Regions from separate parts of the Streptomyces sp. ME02-8801-2C genome, predicted to be linked through region 3. Evidence: predicted binding sites of a transcription regulator. Region 3 holds the regulator's gene; each other region holds the start of a gene.
What was found. The regulator HrcA, encoded in region 3, represses chaperone genes, less so after heat shock. The targets are predictions, from matches to a motif close to TTNGCACTCNGNNNNNCNGAGTGCNAA.
Positions count from the first base shown of each region.

Region 1: groL (chaperonin GroEL) is a predicted target of HrcA. The motif match lies at 2,803-2,829, and genes of this name have one in related genera.
Region 2: groES (co-chaperone GroES) is a predicted target of HrcA. The motif match lies at 3,798-3,824, and genes of this name have one in related genera.

Region 1 covers NZ_JARAXP010000008.1:154,906-161,403, forward strand. The annotation lists SAM riboswitch class I at 42-193, shown strand; gene thrC (threonine synthase) at 208-1,524, shown strand; gene PV396_RS26550 (MoaD/ThiS family protein) at 1,636-1,911, shown strand; gene PV396_RS26555 (cold-shock protein) at 2,370-2,576, shown strand; gene groL (chaperonin GroEL) at 2,956-4,578, shown strand; gene PV396_RS26565 (hypothetical protein) at 4,814-5,368, shown strand; gene PV396_RS26570 (NADH:flavin oxidoreductase) at 5,421-6,498, shown strand, end outside.
Region 2 covers NZ_JARAXP010000020.1:103,011-109,508, forward strand. The annotation lists gene PV396_RS38965 (SDR family oxidoreductase) at 1-650, shown strand, start outside; gene PV396_RS38970 (ester cyclase) at 744-1,451, shown strand; gene groL (chaperonin GroEL) at 1,575-3,197, opposite strand; gene groES (co-chaperone GroES) at 3,345-3,653, opposite strand; gene PV396_RS38985 (polysaccharide deacetylase family protein) at 3,997-4,779, opposite strand; gene PV396_RS38990 (polysaccharide deacetylase family protein) at 4,776-5,789, opposite strand; gene PV396_RS38995 (THUMP-like domain-containing protein) at 5,880-6,498, shown strand, end outside.
Region 3 covers NZ_JARAXP010000004.1:258,031-264,528, forward strand. The annotation lists gene PV396_RS14435 (DUF3097 domain-containing protein) at 42-872, opposite strand; gene PV396_RS14440 (MBL fold metallo-hydrolase) at 904-1,683, opposite strand; gene hrcA (heat-inducible transcriptional repressor HrcA) at 1,884-2,900, shown strand; gene dnaJ (molecular chaperone DnaJ) at 2,901-4,037, shown strand; gene PV396_RS14455 (nitronate monooxygenase) at 4,116-5,237, shown strand; gene PV396_RS14460 (16S rRNA (uracil(1498)-N(3))-methyltransferase) at 5,234-5,977, shown strand; gene PV396_RS14465 (hypothetical protein) at 6,034-6,498, shown strand, end outside.

The DNA of each region.
Region 1 (6,498 bases), on a different contig from region 3:
GGCAGCGGCGTTCACAAGCTCACAACCTGACAACTTCATACCGCTCATCCAGAGGGGCAGAGGGATACGGCCCGATGAAGCCCCGGCAACCCTCCAGTCGGCACTCGTGATCCGGTAACGGTCAGCGAGGCTCCCGGCTCGGGAAGGTGCCAAATCCGTCTCACGGCGAAACGCGTCGTGAGAAAGATGAGGAAGGGTTTCGCCTCCATGGCTGCGCAAACTGCCGAGAGCACCACGACCGGCTCCGTCACCTCCGCCGTTCCCCCCGTCGATCTCGGTCCCGCGACCGCGCTCTCCTGTCGCGAATGCGGCCACCGGGTCCCCCTGGGTCCTGTGTTCGCCTGCGAGGAGTGTTTCGGCCCGCTGGAGATCGCTTACGACTTCGCCGTCAACTCGGCCGCCGACACCGAGGAACTCCGCAAGCGCATCGAAGCGGGACCCGCGAACATCTGGCGTTACGCGCCCCTGCTGCCCGTCCCCGCGAACGTCGCCGAGAAGCCGAACATCAACCCTGGCTGGACCAAGCTCGTCAAGGCCGACAACCTCGCTCGCGAGCTGGGCGTCGACGCCGGCAAGCTCTTCGTCAAGGACGACTCCGGCAACCCGACCCACTCCTTCAAGGACCGGGTCGTCGCCCAGGCCCTGGAGGCCGCCCGCGCCTTCGGCTTCACCACGCTCTCCTGCTCCTCCACGGGCAACCTGGCCGGTGCCGTCGGCGCCGCCGCCGCCCGCGCCGGGTTCCGGTCCTGCGTGTTCATCCCGCACGACCTGGAGCAGGGCAAGGTCGTCATGGCCGCGGTGTACGGCGGCGAGCTCGTCGGCATCGAGGGCAACTACGACGACGTGAACCGCTTCTGCTCCGAGCTGATCGGCGACCCGGCCGGCGAGGGCTGGGGCTTCGTCAACGTCAACCTGCGCCCGTACTACGCGGAGGGCAGCAAGACCCTGGCGTACGAGATCTGCGAGCAGCTCGGCTGGCAGCTGCCGGACCAGCTCGTCGTGCCCATCGCCTCCGGGTCGCAGCTCACGAAGATCGACAAGGGCCTGCAGGAGCTGATCAAGCTCGGGCTGGTCGAGGACAAGCCGTACAAGATCTTCGGCGCCCAGGCGGAGGGCTGCTCGCCGGTGTCCGTGGCCTACAAGGCCGGGCACGACGTCGTACGGCCGCAGAAGCCCAACACGATCGCCAAGTCGCTGGCCATCGGCAACCCGGCGGACGGGCCGTACGTGCTGGACATCGCGCGGCGGACCGGGGGTGCGGTGGAGGACGTGAACGACGAGCAGGTGGTCGACGCGATCCGGTTGCTCGCGCGCACGGAGGGGATCTTCGCGGAGACCGCCGGGGGTGTGACGGTGGGCGTGACGAAGAAGCTGATCGAGAGCGGGTTGTTGGATCCGACGCTCACGACTGTCGTGCTGAACACCGGGGACGGTCTGAAGACGCTGGACGCGGTTGCCGATGTTGGTCTGACCGCGACGATTCGGCCCAGCCTTGAGTCGTTCCGTGAGTCGGGGCTCGTTTAGCCGTTTGTTGTCTGCGGGCCGTGGGGGCTGGTCGCGCCCACGCGGCGGTAGCCGCAAATTCAGCACAGCCCCGCGCCCCTATGGGGCGCGTCATCTGACCGGAGGTTCATCGTGAGCGTTTCTGTTCGTATCCCCACCATCCTTCGTACCTACACCGGTGGGCAGGCCGAGGTGAGTGCCGAAGGGGGGACCCTCGGGGAGGTCATCGCCGATCTGGAGAAGAACCACACGGGGATCGCCGCCCGGGTGCTCGACGACCAGGGGAAGCTGCGGCGGTTCGTCAACGTGTACGTCAATGACGACGACGTCCGCTTCGAGCAGGGGCTGGAGACGGCGACGCCGGACGGCGCGGGTGTGTCGATCATTCCGGCCGTCGCCGGAGGCTGAGCCGCGGGGCTGTTGATACCCGTCAGTAGTAACCATCGGTAACATCGATTACCGAGAGTTCATCGAATTGCCCCCTCCGTGAGAGAAGCGGAGGGGGCAATTCTGTATGGTTGAGCGCGGTACAGTTGGGGAAGCCGCACCTTCTCGCTCGCCGCACGCGTATTAATTCCTGCCGCGCACCCAACGAGAAGTAGCCAAAGTGTGCAGGCCTTTTGCGTTTTTTGTTCTCTTTGTGGGGCCCGGCTTGCCCTGAATCCGCGTGAATTCTCCGCATATTTCCTGACCTGGCGTGCGCGGATTTCTCGTCCGATTGACCTGTTGCAGAGGGCAGTTGGACAGATACATTCGGCCGCGGTCGACGCGTTCCGGCGCACACCTCCACCGGTTGGGGGGGTGAGGTCTGACCCGGATCCGCGAAGTGCGGATCCGTGCAAGGGCCAGTAATAGGGGAGTTAGGCATGGCTCAGGGCACCGTCAAGTGGTTCAACGCGGAGAAGGGGTACGGCTTCATCGCGGTCGACGGTGGTGCGGATGTTTTCGTCCACTACAGCGCGATTCAGATGGACGGCTACCGCACCCTCGAGGAAGGTCAGCGGGTCGATTTCGAGATCTCGCAGGGCCAGAAGGGGCCGCAGGCGGACATGGTCCGTCTGGCGACCAGCTGAAGCAACGCGCCGGCGCACCGCAAGCGACGTTCTTCTTCCTTCGTTGAAGGATTCGATGGGCTCGTACCTCGTGGGACCTCACGGGGTACGGGCCCATCGGCGTGCCCGTCGACGTGTCCGTCCATGTGCCCGACGGCATGCCTACCGGCGCGTAGGTATCCGCCGTTCACCTGGGGATCTTCGAGAGCCGCTTGCACTCGGCAGGGGCGAGTGCTAATCATTGGCGTTAGCACTCTGAAGGTGAGAGTGATAACGAAGGACCGGGTGGGTGAGGCCCGCAGGCCAGGTGGTGCAAGGAACCACAGGGCAGGCAGGCCGTCCGTCGCGGGCGCCAGCGCGGTCCGGAGCAATCCACCCCAGTCCGGGAGGACCACTTCACATGGCCAAGATCATCGCGTTCGACGAGGAGGCACGGCGCGGTCTCGAGCGCGGGATGAACCAGCTCGCCGACGCCGTCAAGGTCACCCTCGGCCCCAAGGGCCGGAACGTCGTCCTCGAGAAGAAGTGGGGCGCCCCCACGATCACCAACGATGGTGTGTCCATCGCCAAGGAGATCGAGCTCGAGGACCCGTACGAGAAGATCGGCGCCGAGCTGGTCAAGGAAGTCGCGAAGAAGACGGACGACGTAGCCGGTGACGGCACGACGACCGCGACCGTCCTGGCCCAGGCGCTGGTCCGCGAAGGACTGCGCAACGTCGCCGCGGGTGCCAACCCGATGGCGCTGAAGCGCGGTATCGAGAAGGCCGTCGAGGCCGTCTCCGGTGCGCTGCTCGACCAGGCGAAGGAGGTCGAGACCAAGGAGCAGATCGCTTCGACCGCCTCCATCTCCGCCGCCGACACGCAGATCGGCGAGCTCATCGCCGAGGCGATGGACAAGGTCGGCAAGGAAGGCGTCATCACCGTCGAGGAGTCCCAGACCTTCGGTCTGGAGCTGGAGCTCACCGAGGGTATGCGCTTCGACAAGGGCTACATCTCGGCGTACTTCGCGACCGACGTGGAGCGCATGGAGGCGTCGCTCGAGGACCCCTACATCCTCATCGCCAACTCCAAGATCTCCTCGGTCAAGGACCTGCTCCCGCTCCTCGAGAAGGTCATGCAGTCGGGCAAGCCGCTGCTGATCATCGCCGAGGACGTGGAGGGCGAGGCCCTCTCGACCCTGGTCGTCAACAAGATCCGCGGGACCTTCAAGTCCGTCGCGGTCAAGGCCCCGGGCTTCGGCGACCGCCGCAAGGCGATGCTGAACGACATCGCGATCCTCACGGGTGGCGAGGTCATCTCCGAGGAGGTCGGTCTCAAGCTCGAGAACACCTCCCTGGACCTCCTGGGCCGCGCGCGCAAGGTCGTCATCACCAAGGACGAGACCACGATCGTCGACGGCGGCGGCTCCGCCGACCAGGTCGCGGGCCGGGTCAGCCAGATCCGCGCCGAGATCGAGAACTCGGACAGCGACTACGACCGCGAGAAGCTGCAGGAGCGCCTGGCGAAGCTCGCCGGCGGTGTCGCGGTCATCAAGGCCGGCGCCGCGACCGAGGTCGAGCTCAAGGAGCGCAAGCACCGCATCGAGGACGCCGTTCGCAACGCGAAGGCGGCCGTCGAGGAGGGCATCGTCGCCGGTGGTGGCGTGGCCCTGCTCCAGGCCTCCTCGGTGTTCGAGAAGCTGGAGCTCGAAGGTGACGAGGCGACCGGCGCCAACGCCGTGCGGCTCGCGCTGGAGGCCCCGCTCAAGCAGATCGCCGTCAACGGCGGTCTCGAGGGTGGCGTCATCGTCGAGAAGGTGCGCAACCTTCCCGTCGGCCACGGCCTCAACGCCGCGACCGGTGAGTACGTCGACATGATCGCCGAGGGCATCATCGACCCGGCGAAGGTGACGCGCTCCGCGCTGCAGAACGCCGCGTCGATCGCCGCGCTGTTCCTCACCACCGAGGCCGTCATCGCCGACAAGCCGGAGAAGGCGTCCGCGCCGGCCGGCGGCGGTATGCCGGGCGGTGACATGGACTTCTGATCCCTCGAGGATCGGCAGTTCATCGCGTACGAGTTCGAGGGCGGCACCCTTCTTCAAGAAGGGTGCCGCCCTCGGGCGTTTGCGGGACCATTGGGGCGTGCTGTTCGGGGGATCAGGCGGGAGACGCGGCGGTCGGACCACTGGGGGACCAGGGGACTCGGGTCAGCCGGGGCCGCCGCCTGAACCGCCGCCCGACTCGTCGATGCCGGAGCGGACGCCGCTGAAGGGGCGCGGGGTGCATTCGGCGTATGTGTACGTCGGGGCCGGGCTGTTCGTGGCGTCCGTGCTGGTGGTGGGGGCGATTCCCGCGCTGCTGGCGGCGGGGGGTGGGACGGGAGACGGGGGTGACAGGTGGTCGTCAACCACCTGGACCCTGTCGGTGCCCGACCCGACGTACGAGGTCCAGAAACCGAACGCCTTGGGTGAGCTCCTGCGGCGCGTGGACATCGGATCGGTGTCGGCGGTCGACGTCGATCGGACGCCTCCCGGGGCCGGCGAATCGTGGGATGTAGCCGTACAGGCGTACAGGAACGGCAAGGACGTCGCCAGGCTGGTGGGGCGGACCCTGGTGAAGGCGCCGGCCGGCATGGTCGTCTCGTCGCCGGACACGTGCGCCAAGTTGCTCGGCGACATCGACAGCCGCGCGAAGCTCGTACCGGTGTCGCCGGACGACACCGTCTGTCTCCGTACCGACGAAGGGCGCGTCGCCAGTGTCGTCGTCACGGCTGTGGGGCGTGGTGGCGGGGTGGAGGCCGAGGTGACCGTGTGGAAGTGGCTCGGATCACAGTGAGTCGGGCTCGGGTGCGGAATGAGCCGACACCCGGCGGAGTTGATGCACATGCATGCATGTTCCTTCCGCTCACTTCCGTCCCCTTCCGAGGAGCCCCCACGTGACAGCCCCCGCCCAGACCTCCCGCGCCGCCCAGGTCCTCTCGCGCCCCCTGACGGTGAACGGCCTGACCGTGCCGAACCGGATCGTGATGGCGCCGATGACGCGCGAGTTCTCGCCCGGTGGCATCCCTGGCGAGAACGTGGCCTCGTACTACTCGCGCCGCGCGGGCGCCGGCGTCGGTCTGATCGTCACCGAGGGCACGTACGTCGGACACGACTCCGCCGGTGCCAGCGACAACGTCCCCCGTTTCCACGGCGAGGAGCAGCTCGCCGGGTGGGCGAAGGTCGCCGAGGCCGTGCACGCGGCCGGCGGGAAGATCGTGCCGCAGCTGTGGCACATCGGCATGACCAGGGAGGCCGGGCAGCCCCCGTACACCGACGCCCCGCCGGTCGGGCCCTCCGGGCTGCGGCTTGACGGCACCGCCGGTGGCGGCAAGGAGATGACGCAGGAGGACCTGGACGACGTCATCGACGCGTTCGTCGCGGCCGCGGTGGCCGCCGAGCGCATCGGCTTCGACGGCATCGAACTGCACGGCGCCCACGGCTACCTGATCGACCAGTTCCTGTGGGCGGGCACCAACCGCCGCACGGACGCGTACGGGGGTGACCCGGTCGCCCGTGCGAAGTTCGCGACGGAGATCGTGGCCGCCGTAAGGGAGGCCGTGTCCGCGTCCTTCCCGATCATCTTCCGGTACTCGCAGTGGAAGGGGGGCGCCTTCGACGCGCGCCTCGGTGAGACCCCCGAGGAGCTGGAGTCGATCCTGACCCCGCTCGCGGCGGCCGGCGTCGACGCCTTCCACGCCTCCACGCGCCGCTACTGGCTCCCGGAGTTCGACGGTTCGGACCTCAACCTGGCCGGCTGGACGAAGAAGCTCACCGGCAAGCCGACGATCACGGTCGGCTCGGTCGGCCTCGACGGCGACTTCATCAAGGGGTTCGCGGGCGAGGGCTCCCCGCTCAAGAGCATCGACGACCTCCTGGACCGCCTGGAGAACGAGGAGTTCGACCTCGTCGCGGTCGGCCGCGCGC
Region 2 (6,498 bases), on a different contig from region 3:
CGACCGAACTGCACGACCGGCACGGGATCGAGGCGGAGGTGCTGAGCGCCGACCTCGCCACGGACCCGGGCATCGAGGCGGTGGCCGCTCGTCTCGGCGACCGCAAGAACACGGTCGACCTGCTGGTCAACAACGCCGGGTTCGGCAACAAGGGCCGCTACCTCGACGTGTCTATGGCGGACGAGCTGCGGATGCTCAAGGTGCACTGCGAGGCGGTGCTGCGACTGACCAGCGCGGCGGCCGAAGCCATGCGGGAGCGGGGACGCGGGGGTGTCGTCAACGTGGCGTCCGTCGCCGCCTTCGTGCCGCGCGGTACGTACGGGGCGTCGAAGGCGTGGGTCGTGCAGTTCACGCAGGGGGCCGCGAAGGACCTGGCGGGGAGCGGGGTGCGGCTGATGGCGCTGGCTCCCGGCTTTGTGCGCACCGAGTTCCATGAGCGGGCCGGGATGGGGACGGACAACATCCCGAACTGGATGTGGCTGGACGCCGACAAGCTGGTCGCGGCGGCGCTCGCCGACCTGGCCCGGGGCAAGTCGCTGTCGATCCCGGACCCGCGCTACAAGGCGCTGATGGGCGTGGTGAAGGTGACTCCCAGGTCGCTGCTCGGCGGGATCTCGTCGAAGACGGGGCGAAAGTACGGGCCGCAGTGACCCACTTACGGGAGGGTGCGAAAGAGGTGGTGGCGCGACTCCGGTGGGAGTATGGAGAGAGGTACCGGACCCAGGGGGGCCGGAGGCGGCGCCATGACGTTCGTACAGCTGATTGATTGCAAGACCAGTCGGTTCGACGAGATGAACCGGCTGATGGACACCTGGGTCGAGCAGACCAAGGGGAAGCGGTCCGCGACGCATGCGGTGATCGGCAAGGATCTCTCGGACTCGTCGCACTTCGTGGAGATCGTGGAGTTCGCGTCGTACGAGGAGGCGATGCGGAACTCGAACCTTCCGGAGACCGACCGGATCTTCCGGGAGATGGTCGCCCTGTGCGACGAGATGCCGACGTTCACCGATCTGGACGTGGTGCGGGACGAGCAGTTGTGCGCGGACTCGGCACGGCGGTTCTTCGAGGTCATCGCCACCCGGGGTGAACTGCCACCGCTCAACGACCTGTTCGTGGAGAGCTACCACGACCACGATCCGTCCAACGAACAGGATCTCATCGGGCTGGACGCGGCCCGGCGCGAGATGCAGATGTGGCGTGAGGGCTTCGACTTCGCGTTCACCGTTCACGACCAGATCGCTCAGGGCGACCGGGTCTGCACCCGCTGGACGTGGAACGGGACTCAGCGGGGTGAGTTCCTCGGGATTCCCAACAGCGGCAAAAAGGCCTCGATGACCGGCATGACCACCCACCGGTTCGACGGGGACGGGAAGATCGTCGAGGGCTGGTGGGAGTACGACCGGCTGGGGCTGATGGCGCAGCTCGGGGCGCTGGACTCGCTGGAGCAGTAGGGAAGAAGCGAGGGGCGGTGGGAGCAGTGGGGCCAGGGGAGGACATCGGACCGCCCGCGAAGGGAGAAACCCCCCGTTCCAGCCAGGAACGGGGGGTTTCTTCGTGCCGTGTGAGCTGTTGGCTCAGTGGGCGTGGCCGTGGCCACCGGCCGCGGCCGGCTCTTCCTCTTCCTTCTTCTCGACGACCAGGGTCTCGGTCGTGAGGAGGAGGGAGGCGATCGAGGCCGCGTTCTCCAGGGCGGAGCGGGTGACCTTGACCGGGTCGATGACACCGGACTTGACCAGGTCGCCGTACTCGCCGGTCGCGGCGTTGAAGCCCTGGCCCTTGTCGAGCTCGGCGACCTTGGAGGTGATGACGTAACCCTCGAGGCCCGCGTTCTCGGCGATCCAGCGCAGCGGCTCGACGGCGGCCTTGCGGACGACCGCGACACCCGTCGCCTCGTCGCCGGTCTTGTCGAGGTTGCCCTCGAGGATCTTCACGGCGTGGACGAGCGCGGAGCCACCACCGGAGACGATGCCCTCCTCGACCGCGGCGCGGGTCGCGGAGATGGCGTCCTCGAGACGGTGCTTCTTCTCCTTCAGCTCCACCTCGGTGGCGGCGCCGACCTTGATCACGCACACGCCGCCGGCCAGCTTCGCGAGGCGCTCCTGGAGCTTCTCGCGGTCCCAGTCGGAGTCCGTGTTCTCGATCTCGGCCTTGATCTGGTTGACGCGGCCGACCACGGCGGCGCTGTCGCCACCGCCGTCGACGATGACCGTGTCGTCCTTCGAGATGGTGACGCGGCGGGCGGTGCCCAGCACGTCCAGGCCGACCTGGTCGAGCTTGAGGCCGACCTCCTCGGCGATGACCTCGCCACCGGTGAGCGCGGCCATGTCGCCGAGCATCGCCTTGCGGCGGTCACCGAAGCCGGGGGCCTTGACCGCGACCGCGTTGAACGTGCCACGGATCTTGTTCACGACCAGGGTCGACAGGGCCTCGCCCTCGACGTCCTCGGCGATGATCAGCAGCGGCTTGGAGGAGTTGGTCTGGATGACCTTCTCCAGCAGCGGCAGCAGGTCCTGGATGGAGGAGATCTTGCCCTGGTGGATCAGGATGTACGGGTCGTCGAGGACGGCCTCCATACGCTCCTGGTCGGTCACCATGTACGGGGACAGGTAGCCCTTGTCGAAGGCCATGCCCTCGGTGAAGTCGAGCTCCAGGCCGAAGGTGTTGGACTCCTCGACGGTGATGACACCGTCCTTGCCGACCTTGTCCATCGCCTCGGCGATGAGCTCGCCGACCTGGGCGTCCTGCGCGGAGAGCGCGGCGACGGCGGCGATGTCGGACTTCTCCTCGATCGGGCGGGCGGTCGCGAGGAGCTCCTCGGACACGGCCTTGACCGCGGCGTCGATGCCCTTCTTCAGGGCGGCCGGGGAGGCGCCGGCGGCGACGTTCTTCAGGCCCTCGCGGACGAGCGCCTGGGCCAGCACGGTGGCGGTGGTCGTACCGTCACCCGCGATGTCGTTGGTCTTGGTCGCCACCTCCTTCACCAGCTGCGCGCCGAGGTTCTCGTACGGGTCGTCGAGCTCGACCTCGCGGGCGATGGTGACACCGTCGTTGGTGATGGTGGGTGCGCCGAACTTCTTGTCGATGACGACGTTGCGGCCCTTGGGGCCGATCGTCACCTTGACCGTGTCGGCAAGCTTGTTGACGCCGCGCTCAAGGGCGCGACGGGCGTCCTCGTCGAACTTCAGGATCTTCGCCATGGGAGCGATTCAGCCCTCTCGGAAATGTGGGAGAAACGAACTGCGCCCCCAGCACCCGGCTTGTTGAGAGTCGCGGGGGCCAGGGGCGCAGTCACTGCAATGCTGGTGGTACCGGTGCTACCGGTACCACCGGTGAATCCGGGTGAATTACTTCTCGACGATCGCGAGCACGTCGCGAGCCGAGAGGACGAGGTACTCCTCGCCGTTGTACTTCACCTCGGTGCCGCCGTACTTGCTGTACAGCACGATGTCGCCGGTCTTCACGTCGAGCGGCAGGCGCTCGCCGTTCTCGAAGCGGCCCGGGCCCACGGCCAGGACGACGCCCTCCTGGGGCTTCTCCTTGGCGGTGTCCGGAATGACCAGGCCAGAGGCCGTGGTCTGCTCGGCTTCGAGCGGCTGGACCACAATGCGGTCCTCGAGCGGCTTGATGGCAACCTTGGAGCTGGTGGTCGTCACGATCCGACCTCCCCCTTCGGAGATCTCACGGGGTTAACTGTCTGAGGTGGCGACCAGGTGGATCCGTCGTCGCGGGTGCCGGACCTGCCCGTCGCTGTTGGCACTCTCCAGGGGGGAGTGCCAGACCTGAGACTATGACTGCGATTAGCACTCGGTCAAGCGGAGTGCCAATGCCACCGGCGGTTTCGCAGGGTTTCTTGTGGGCGTGGGTTCGGGTGAGGTGCCGTTCGTTGGCGTGAGCGCCGATTCTGGGGGCTGTGCCCCAGGCCCCCTTCGGCCCTGGACGGGCCTTGTCCTCAAACGCCGGACGGGCTGGATTTCCTGGACCGGCGCTGAGAAGTGCTCAGAGATAGTCCTCCAGGCGGCCCACGCTCAGCCCCCTCTCCTGGATCTCGCGGAGCAGGCCCACCGTTCGCTCGACCAGTGGGGGGCCCACCGCGACGATGTCCCCGCGGCCGAGTGGCTGCCGGCCTTTTGTCCACAGGACCACCGCCGAGATTCCGCAGTCCGCGGCCGCTCTCAGGGTGGTCGGGTCGTAGGTGCCGTAGGGCGGGCGGAACAGGCGGGGGCGCAGGCCGAAGCGTTCTCGGAGTTTGTCCTGTTGGCCGCAGATCTCGGCGCGCTGGCCGGCGTACGGCAGGCCCCGCAGGGGCTGGTGGTCCAGGGTGTGGTTCTGGACGTTCGCGCCGACCTCGCGCAGGCGGGCGAAGTGGGCGTACCCCGGGCCCACGACGCTGGCCGTGAGGAACATGCTGACCGGGAGGCGCAGTTCGCGGACCAGGTCGACGAACCGGCGGTCGCGTTCGGCGCCGTCGTCGTAGGTGAGGAAGACGACCTTGTCGTGGGTCGGGACGTGGTCGACGACCGGGGGGAGGCCGGGGCCCGCCGCGTGGAGGCGGGGACGGAGGGAAGCGGGCGGGGCCGGGGGGAGGGGGGCCGGCAGGCCCCAGCGGCGGTACGCGTGCGTGTCGCCGGGCGGGGCGTGCGTACGCGCTGCCTGTCTGGCCGCGTGGGCCGCCTTGCGGCCGAGGCGTTCGATGGGGTCCACGGACTGGGCGCAGCCGGTCGCCGTTGTCGCCAGGAGGGCGGCGGCCAGTGCGGCGACGGCCAGGGGGCGGGCGGTCACAGGTAGTCCTCCAGGCGGGCCACCGCGTAACCCTTGGCGGTGACGAGCTTCATGAAGCGGCGGATCATGTCGGGCATCGTGCCCTTTCCGTCGGTCTTGCCCCGGAAGTGGCTGAGGACGATGTCACCCGGATGGAGGTCCCGGTCCGACTCTCGGTAGTCCCAGTGGTCCGCGAAGACCTCCTCGTTCCACAGCGGGACGTACTTCACGCCGCACGATTTGGCGGCGCGCAGGCTGTCCTCGTCGTAGTTGCCGTAGGGCGGGCGGAAGAGGGCGGGACGGGTGCCGTAGCGCTTCCTGATCACCTCCTGCATGCCGCAGATCTCGGCCTTCTGGCGCTCGTAGGACAGGGCGGGCAGGTAGGGGTGGTGGAGGGTGTGGTTGTTGAGTACGACGCCGAGGTCGCGCATCTTCCTGAAGTAGGCGTAGTCGTCCTTGACCAGGTAGTCGCTGAGGAAGGCGGTGTACGGGATCTTCAGTTCGCTTGTCATCCGCAGGAACGCCGGGTCCTTCTCGGCGCCGTCGTCGATCGTGAGGAAGACGATCTTGTGGCGGGTGGGGATGGTGGTGAAGACCGGAGGCAGGCGGCGTGCAGCGTGGTCGGCCACCTCGAAGCCCTTGCGGGTGGTGGGCCTCGGTTTGCGGGCGGGGGGCGGCGGTGCGAGCAGTGGGGGCTCGGTCAGGCCCCAGCGTCTGGCCGCGGCCGCGCGGGTGGCGTAGGTGCGGCGCAGCTTCTGGGCGTATGCGTCGAGGGCGCGGGCCGGGGGCGCCTGGAGTTGCTTCTGGTGCGGTGGTTGCCGATGGCGCGGTGGTTGCCCATGGTGTTGCGGTTGGCCATGGTGCTGCCGCTGGCCATGGTGCTGTGGCTGGTGTCCGGCGGGTGCGGGGGCCGGGTGTACCGGTGTCGCGGGGGTCACGGCCGCGCAGCCGACCGCGAGGGTCAGTGCGGCCGTCCCGGCGCACAGTCCGACCCAGGCCCATTTTTTGTCATTTTGTCCTATTGTCCGCATGGTGTCGGATCTTCCCAGGGCGCCGCTGCCCGGCCGGTCCGACACCGGCGCGGGACGCACGCCGTCCACCGTCTGGCTCACAATGACCCGGTGAACGACCTCGCCGCTTCCCTCGCCGCCTTCGCCGCCCTGCTCACCCCGGACGGCCGCGCCCTCCTCGACGAGGTGCGCGGCACCGAGCCGGCCCGTGAACTGACCGTCGCCACCCGGCTGCGGCGCGAGCACCCCGCCGAACTGGTCTCGGCGGCGCTCGGCCAGGAACGTCTGCGGCAGCGGGCGGTGGCGAAGTTCGGGGCCGGGGACGCCGCGCGAATGTTCTTCACGCCCAACGGGGTCGAGCAGTCGACTCGGGCGAGCGTGGCCGCGTATCGGGCGGAGCGGTTCAGGGAGTTGGGCGTCACCTCCGTCGCCGACCTGTGCTGCGGGATCGGGGGCGACGCTCTCGCGCTCGCCCGGGCCGGTATCCGTGTCCTCGCCGTGGACCGGGATCCGCTCACGGCCGCCGTCGCCCGCGCGAACGTCGAGGCCCTGGGCATCGGGGATCTGGTGGAGGTGCGGGAGGCCGATGTCACCGAGGTCGACACGTCGGCGTACGACGCGGTGTTCGTCGATCCCGCGCGGCGTGGGGGACGCGGAAGGATCTTCGACCCCGAGGCGTACTCGCCGCCGTTGTCGTGGGCCGTGGAGGCGGCGCGGAAGGCTCCGCTGG
Region 3 (6,498 bases):
CGCCCCCAGACCCCCCCCACGGCCCTGAACGGGCCTTGTCCTCAAACGCCGGACGGGCTGGAAATGCTGGCGTCAGTTACGAAGTCGATCAGCCGCTCCACAGAGCCCAGCAGTTCCGGTTCCAGGTCCCTGTACGAGTTCACCCTTGCCAGGATTGCCTGCCATACCGCGCCCGTGTTGGCCGGCCAGCCCAGTTCGCGGCAGATCCCCGTTTTCCAGTCCTGGCCGTGTGGGATTCGGGGCCAGGCCTTGATTCCCAGCGACGCCGGCTTCACCGCCTCCCATACGTCGATGTACGGGTGGCCTACCACCAGTGCGTGTTCGCTTGTTACCGACTGTGCGATCCGGAACTCCTTCGTGCCCGGGATCAGGTGGTCCACCAGGATGCCCAGGCGGGCGTCCGGGCCCGGGGCGAACTCGGTCACGATCGCGGGGAGGTCGTCGATGCCCTCCAGGTACTCGACAACCACGCCCTCCACCCGCAGGTCGTCCCCCCACACCTTCTCGACCAGTTCCGCGTCGTGACGGCCCTCGACATAGATCCGACCCGCCCTGGCCACCCGCGCCCGCGCCCCGGGGACCGCCAGCGAACCGGAAGCCGTACGGGACGGGCGGAGAGCGGATGACGGGGTGGCGGGGCGTACGAGGGTCACCGGTTTGCCCTCCAGGAGGAAGGCGGCAGGTTCCAGCGGGAACACGCGGTGTTTGCCGAAGCGGTCCTCCAAGGTGACCGTGCCCGCCTCGCAGCGGATCACCGCGCCGCAGAAACCCGTACCGGGCTCCTCGACCACCAGGCCCGGTTCGGCCGGGACCTGCGGTACGGGCTTGGGCTTCTTCCACGGTGGGGTCAGGTCCGGAGAGTACTGGCGCATTCGGATGACGATAGGAGAAGCGGCCGGGTTGTCAGTCCGTCGGCTCCCGCGACACGCCGAAACGCGTTGCCAGGGCGTCCCGTTGGGCCCGTACGAACGCGGCGTCCACCACCGCGCCGTGGCCGGGGACGTACAGCGCGTCCTCGCCGCCCAGGGCGAGCAGGCGGTCGAGGGCCGTCGGCCAGTGGGACGGCACGGCGTCGGGGCCCGCCTGGGGGTCGCCCGACTCCTCGACCAGGTCGCCGCAGAAGATGACCGGCGGGGCGTTGCGGGGGCGTACGACCGCTACCAGGTCGTTGCGGGTGTGGGCGGGGCCGGGGGTGGTTGTCAGGAGGACTTCCGGGGCGCCGGGGGGCGTGATCGTGAGGTTTCCGCGTACGTACTGGTGCGGGGTCACGAGGGTGTCCGCCGCCTCCTCCGCCGAGCGGGCGTCCAGGCCGTTGCGAACCGCGTCCGCGCGCGATGCCTCGCGCCCCGCTTTTCCGTAGACGTCGGGAGTGGGGGCGGCGGCTTCTGCCGCTGCCGCGAAGATGTGCGCGCCCGCGAACGCCGCCGCTCCGAAAATGTGATCGAAATGGGGGTGGGTGAGTGCGAGAAAGTCCACACGGCGCCCGGCGAGCGTCTGCGCCTCCAGACGCACCTTCGCTCCCTCCGCGAGGCTCGATCCCGCGTCGATCAGGAGCGCGCCGCCCTGCCAGGTCACCAGCCCCACCGTGCAGTCCCAGACCGGCAGCCGGCACCGTCCGACCCCGGCCGCCAGGCGTTCCCAGCCCAGGTCTTCCCACCGCGGCTCTTCCCAAGTCGCTTTCATGCGGCGACGCTAGCCGGACGCGACATCGCCGGACAGGTCGGTACACGTCGGCAGGTCGGCGCAGGCCGCCCTTGCCGGGGGCGTACCCGACAGCCGTACACTGGGCCGGGGAACTCTGGCACTCGCACGCGAAGAGTGCCAGGGCTGGTCAGTGAAGAGCAGCGCTCAGGGACGACGACAGCAGCTGGAGGTGCGCGCGGATGCTCAGTGAACGCAGGCTCGAAGTGCTGCGCGCCATCGTCCAGGACTATGTCGGCACCGAGGAGCCGGTCGGGTCCAAGGCGCTCACCGAGCGGCACAACCTCGGGGTCTCCCCGGCGACGGTCCGCAACGACATGGCGGCGCTGGAGGACGAGGGGTTCATCGCCCAGCCGCACACCAGTGCCGGGCGCATCCCGACCGACAAGGGCTACCGGCTCTTCGTCGACAAGCTCGCCGGTGTCAAGCCGATGACCGCGCCCGAGCGGCGTGCCATCCAGAACTTCCTGGACGGTGCCGTCGATCTCGACGACGTCGTGGGGCGGACGGTGCGGCTGCTCGCGCAGCTGACGCGGCAGGTCGCCGTCGTGCAATATCCGTCGCTCACCCGTTCGACGGTGCGGCATGTGGAACTGCTCTCGCTCGCTCCCGCGCGCGTGATGCTCGTGCTGATCACGGACACGGGCCGCGTGGAGCAGCGGATGATCGACTGCCCGGCGCCCTTCGGGGAGACGTCGCTGGCGGATCTCCGCGCGCGGCTCAACAGCCGGGTCGCGGGCCGCCGGTTCGCGGACGTGCCGCAGCTGGTGCAGGATCTCCCGGACGCCTTCGAGGCGGAGGACCGGGGGACGGTCGCGACGGTGCTCTCCACCCTTCTGGAGACGCTCGTCGAGGAGACCGAGGAGCGGCTGATGATCGGCGGAACGGCCAATCTGACCCGCTTCGGCCATGACTTTCCCCTCACTATCCGACCCGTTCTGGAAGCCCTGGAGGAACAGGTCGTACTTCTCAAACTCCTTGGTGAGGCCGGGGATTCGAGCATGACCGTGCGAATCGGTCACGAGAACAAATACGAGGGACTCAACTCCACGTCCGTCGTGTCGGTCGGCTACGGTTCGGGCGGCGAGGCAGTGGCCAAGCTCGGCGTGGTCGGACCGACCCGCATGGACTACCCGGGAACGATGGGAGCGGTACGCGCAGTGGCACGGTACGTCGGACAGATCCTGGCGGAGTCGTAAGTGGCCACGGACTACTACGCCGTACTCGGCGTGCGCCGCGACGCGTCCCAGGACGAGATCAAGAAGGCGTTCAGGAGGCTCGCCCGCGAGCTGCACCCGGACGTCAACCCCGATCCGAAGACGCAGGAGCGGTTCAAGGAGATCAACGCCGCGTACGAGGTGTTGTCGGACCCGCAGAAGAAGCAGGTCTACGACCTCGGCGGCGACCCCCTCTCGCAGGCGGGCGGCGGAGGCGCGGGCGGCTTCGGCGCCGGTGGCTTCGGGAACTTCTCGGACATCATGGACGCGTTCTTCGGAACGGCGTCCCAGCGCGGGCCGAGGTCGCGTACGCGGCGCGGCCAGGACGCGATGATCAGGCTCGACATCGAGCTCGACGAGGCCGCCTTCGGGACCACCAAGGACATCCAGGTCGACACGGCCATCGTGTGCGGCACCTGTAGCGGTGAGGGTGCCGCGCCGGGGACCTCCGCCCAGACCTGCGACATGTGTCGCGGCCGGGGTGAGGTGTCCCAGGTGACGCGGTCCTTCCTGGGCCAGGTCATGACGTCCCGGCCCTGCCCGCAGTGCCAGGGGTTCGGGACGGTCGTTCCGACGCCGTGCCCCGAGTGCGCGGGCGACGGGCGGGTGCGGTCGCGGCGGACGCTGACCGTGAAGATCCCCGCGGGTGTCGACAACGGTACGAGGATCCAGCTCGCCGGTGAGGGCGAGGTGGGCCCCGGCGGCGGTCCCGCCGGTGACCTGTACGTCGAGATCCACGAGCTGCCGCACTCGCAGTTCCAGCGGCGCGGAGACGATCTGCACTGCACGGTGACCCTTCCGATGACGGCGGCGTCCCTGGGCACGAAGGTGCCGCTGGAGACGCTCGACGGGCTCGAGGAGGTCGACATCCGTCCCGGCACCCAGTCCGGGCAGTCGATCCCGCTGCACGGGCGCGGGGTCACGCACCTTCGCGGCGGCGGGCGCGGTGACCTCATCGTCCATGTCGAGGTCATGACGCCCACGAAGCTCGACCCCGAGCAGGAGCGGTTGCTGCGGGAACTGGCGAAGCTGCGGGGTGAGGAGCGGCCCACCGGGCAGTTCCAGCCTGGGCAGCAGGGGCTGTTCTCGCGGCTGAAGGACGCCTTCAACGGGCGCTGAGGACTGGGCCGCGCCCCTGCAGGAGCTGGGGGTAAGGCCTGATTCGGACTTGTGCGGGGGACGTGACAACATGCCGTCATGTCCTCCGCACTGACCGATCTCTTTCCTCACCCGATCGTGCAGGCCCCCATGGCGGGCGGCGTCTCCGTCCCGCAGCTGGCCGGGGCCGTCGCCGATGCGGGCGGGCTCGGGTTCCTCGCCGGCGGGTACAAGACCGCCGACGGGATGTACCAGGAGATCAAGACCCTGCGCGGGCTCACCGGCCGTCCCTTCGGCGTGAACCTCTTCATGCCGCAGCCCGAGTATCCCGGTGCAAGCACCGGCTCCACCGGAGCGGCTGACGCCGCGCCCCCTTATCGCGCCGCGGTCGAGGTGTACGCCCACCAGCTCGCGGGCGAGTCCACCTGGTACGACACCGAGCTGGGCGACCCGGACAGCGGACGCGACGACGGATACGACGCGAAGCTCGCCGTACTCCTCGACAACCCGGTGGCGGTCGTCTCCTTCCACTTCGGGGTGCCGAGCCCCGACGTACTGGACTCCCTCCGCCGCGCCGGGACCTTCACCCTGGTCACCGCGACCACCGCCGAGGAGGCCCTCGCCGTGGAGCGGGCCGGGGCCGACGCGGTGATCGTGCAGGGCGCCGAGGCCGGTGGCCATCAGGGCACCCATCGTGACAACCCCGAGGCCGACTGTGCCGCGATCGGGCTGCTCTCCCTTCTCGCGCAGGTCCGCGAGACCGTGAACCTGCCCCTCGTCGCCGCCGGCGGGCTCATGCGCGGCAGCCAGATCGCCGCCGTCCTCGCCGCGGGCGCGAGCGCCGCCCAGCTCGGCACCGCGTTCCTCGCCACCCCCGAATCCGGCGCCCACGCCCTGCACAAGCAGGCGCTGACGAACCCCCTCTTCGTCCGTACGGAGCTGACGCGCGCGTTCTCCGGCCGGCCGGCCCGGGGGCTGGTGAACCGTTTCGTGCGTGAGCACGGCCCGTACGCGCCCGCCGCCTACCCCGAGGTCCACCACCTCACCTCGCCCCTGCGCAAGAAGGCCGCCGCGTCCGGCGACGCGCAGGGGATGGCGCTGTGGGCGGGACAGGGGCACCGGATGGCCCGGGACCTTCCGGCGGGCGAGCTGGTGAGGGTGCTGGCCGACGAGATCGAGGTCGCGCGGGACGCGCTGCTGGGCGGGGGTGCGAGCTCATGACCGCGTCCGTGTTCGTCGTCGAGGACCTCCCCGACGTCCGGCAGTACGTCCTCGACGGGCCCGAAGGCCGTCACGCCGTCTCCGTGAAGCGGCTGCGGGTCGGTGAGGCCGTCGTCCTCACCGACGGCGCCGGACATTGGGCGGACGGCGAGGTCGTCGGTGTCGAGGGCAAGGACCAGCTGGTTCTGCGGCTCGGCGCGGTCGTCGAGGAGGCGGTGGAGTCTCCTCGTATCACCGTCGTCCAGGCTCTTCCCAAGGGCGATCGGGGCGAGTTGGCCGTCGAGACGATGACCGAGACCGGTGTCGACGCCATCGTTCCCTGGGCCGCCTCCCGGTGCATCACCCAGTGGCGGGGCGACCGTGGACTGAAGGCGCTCGCCAAGTGGCGGGCCACCGCCCGGGAGGCCGGCAAGCAGTCCCGCCGGGTGCGCTTCCCGGAGGTCGCGGACGCCGCGTCGAGCAAGCAGGTTGCCGCACTTCTCGCCAACGCCGACTTCGCCGCCGTACTGCACGAGGACCGCGAGTACCCCAGCGCCGCGCTCGCGACCGCCGAACTCCCCTCCGCCGGTGAGATCGTGCTGGTCGTCGGGCCCGAAGGCGGTGTCTCCCCCGAGGAGTTGGCCCTCTTCGAGGAGGCGGGGGCGAAGGCGTACCGGCTCGGGGCCAGTGTGCTGCGTACCTCAACCGCCGGTACCGCCGCTACGGCACTGCTGCTCGGCCGCACCGGGCGCTGGTCCTAGACCCTGTCCGGTACACGCCTTTCCGGGTCGGGCCCGGCGGTGGCAGGCTGCCCTTCATGGGGGCTATGAGACGGATTTGGCACCGGCCGCGCAGGGGCCGCCGGGTGGTCGCGGCGGCCGGACTCGTGGCGGCCGGCGTGAGTGGGATCGTCGCCTGCGATCCCGGGGGACTCAGTTCGGCCACCGTGGCGTTCACCACCGACCAGACCGCGACGAAGGAACTCGAGCGGCGGGACGTGGACGTCCAGTGGCTCACCTGCACGGCCTCGGTCGACGGCGGCAACAAGGCGTCCGGGTCCGGGAGTTCGCCCTCGCCGAGCGCGAGCACCGTCGCGAGCGTCGAGTGCCGGGGCGAGACGAAGAGCGGCAAGGACATCACCGTCGACGGCAAGGTGACACGGGCGGTCGACGGCAGATGCGTACGCGGGGACCTCACCGCCAAGGTCGCCGGCAAGCAGTGGTTCCGCGTCACCGGACTCGGCAACTGCGACGCGCCGGCAACCCCGCGCGCCACCTGGCGT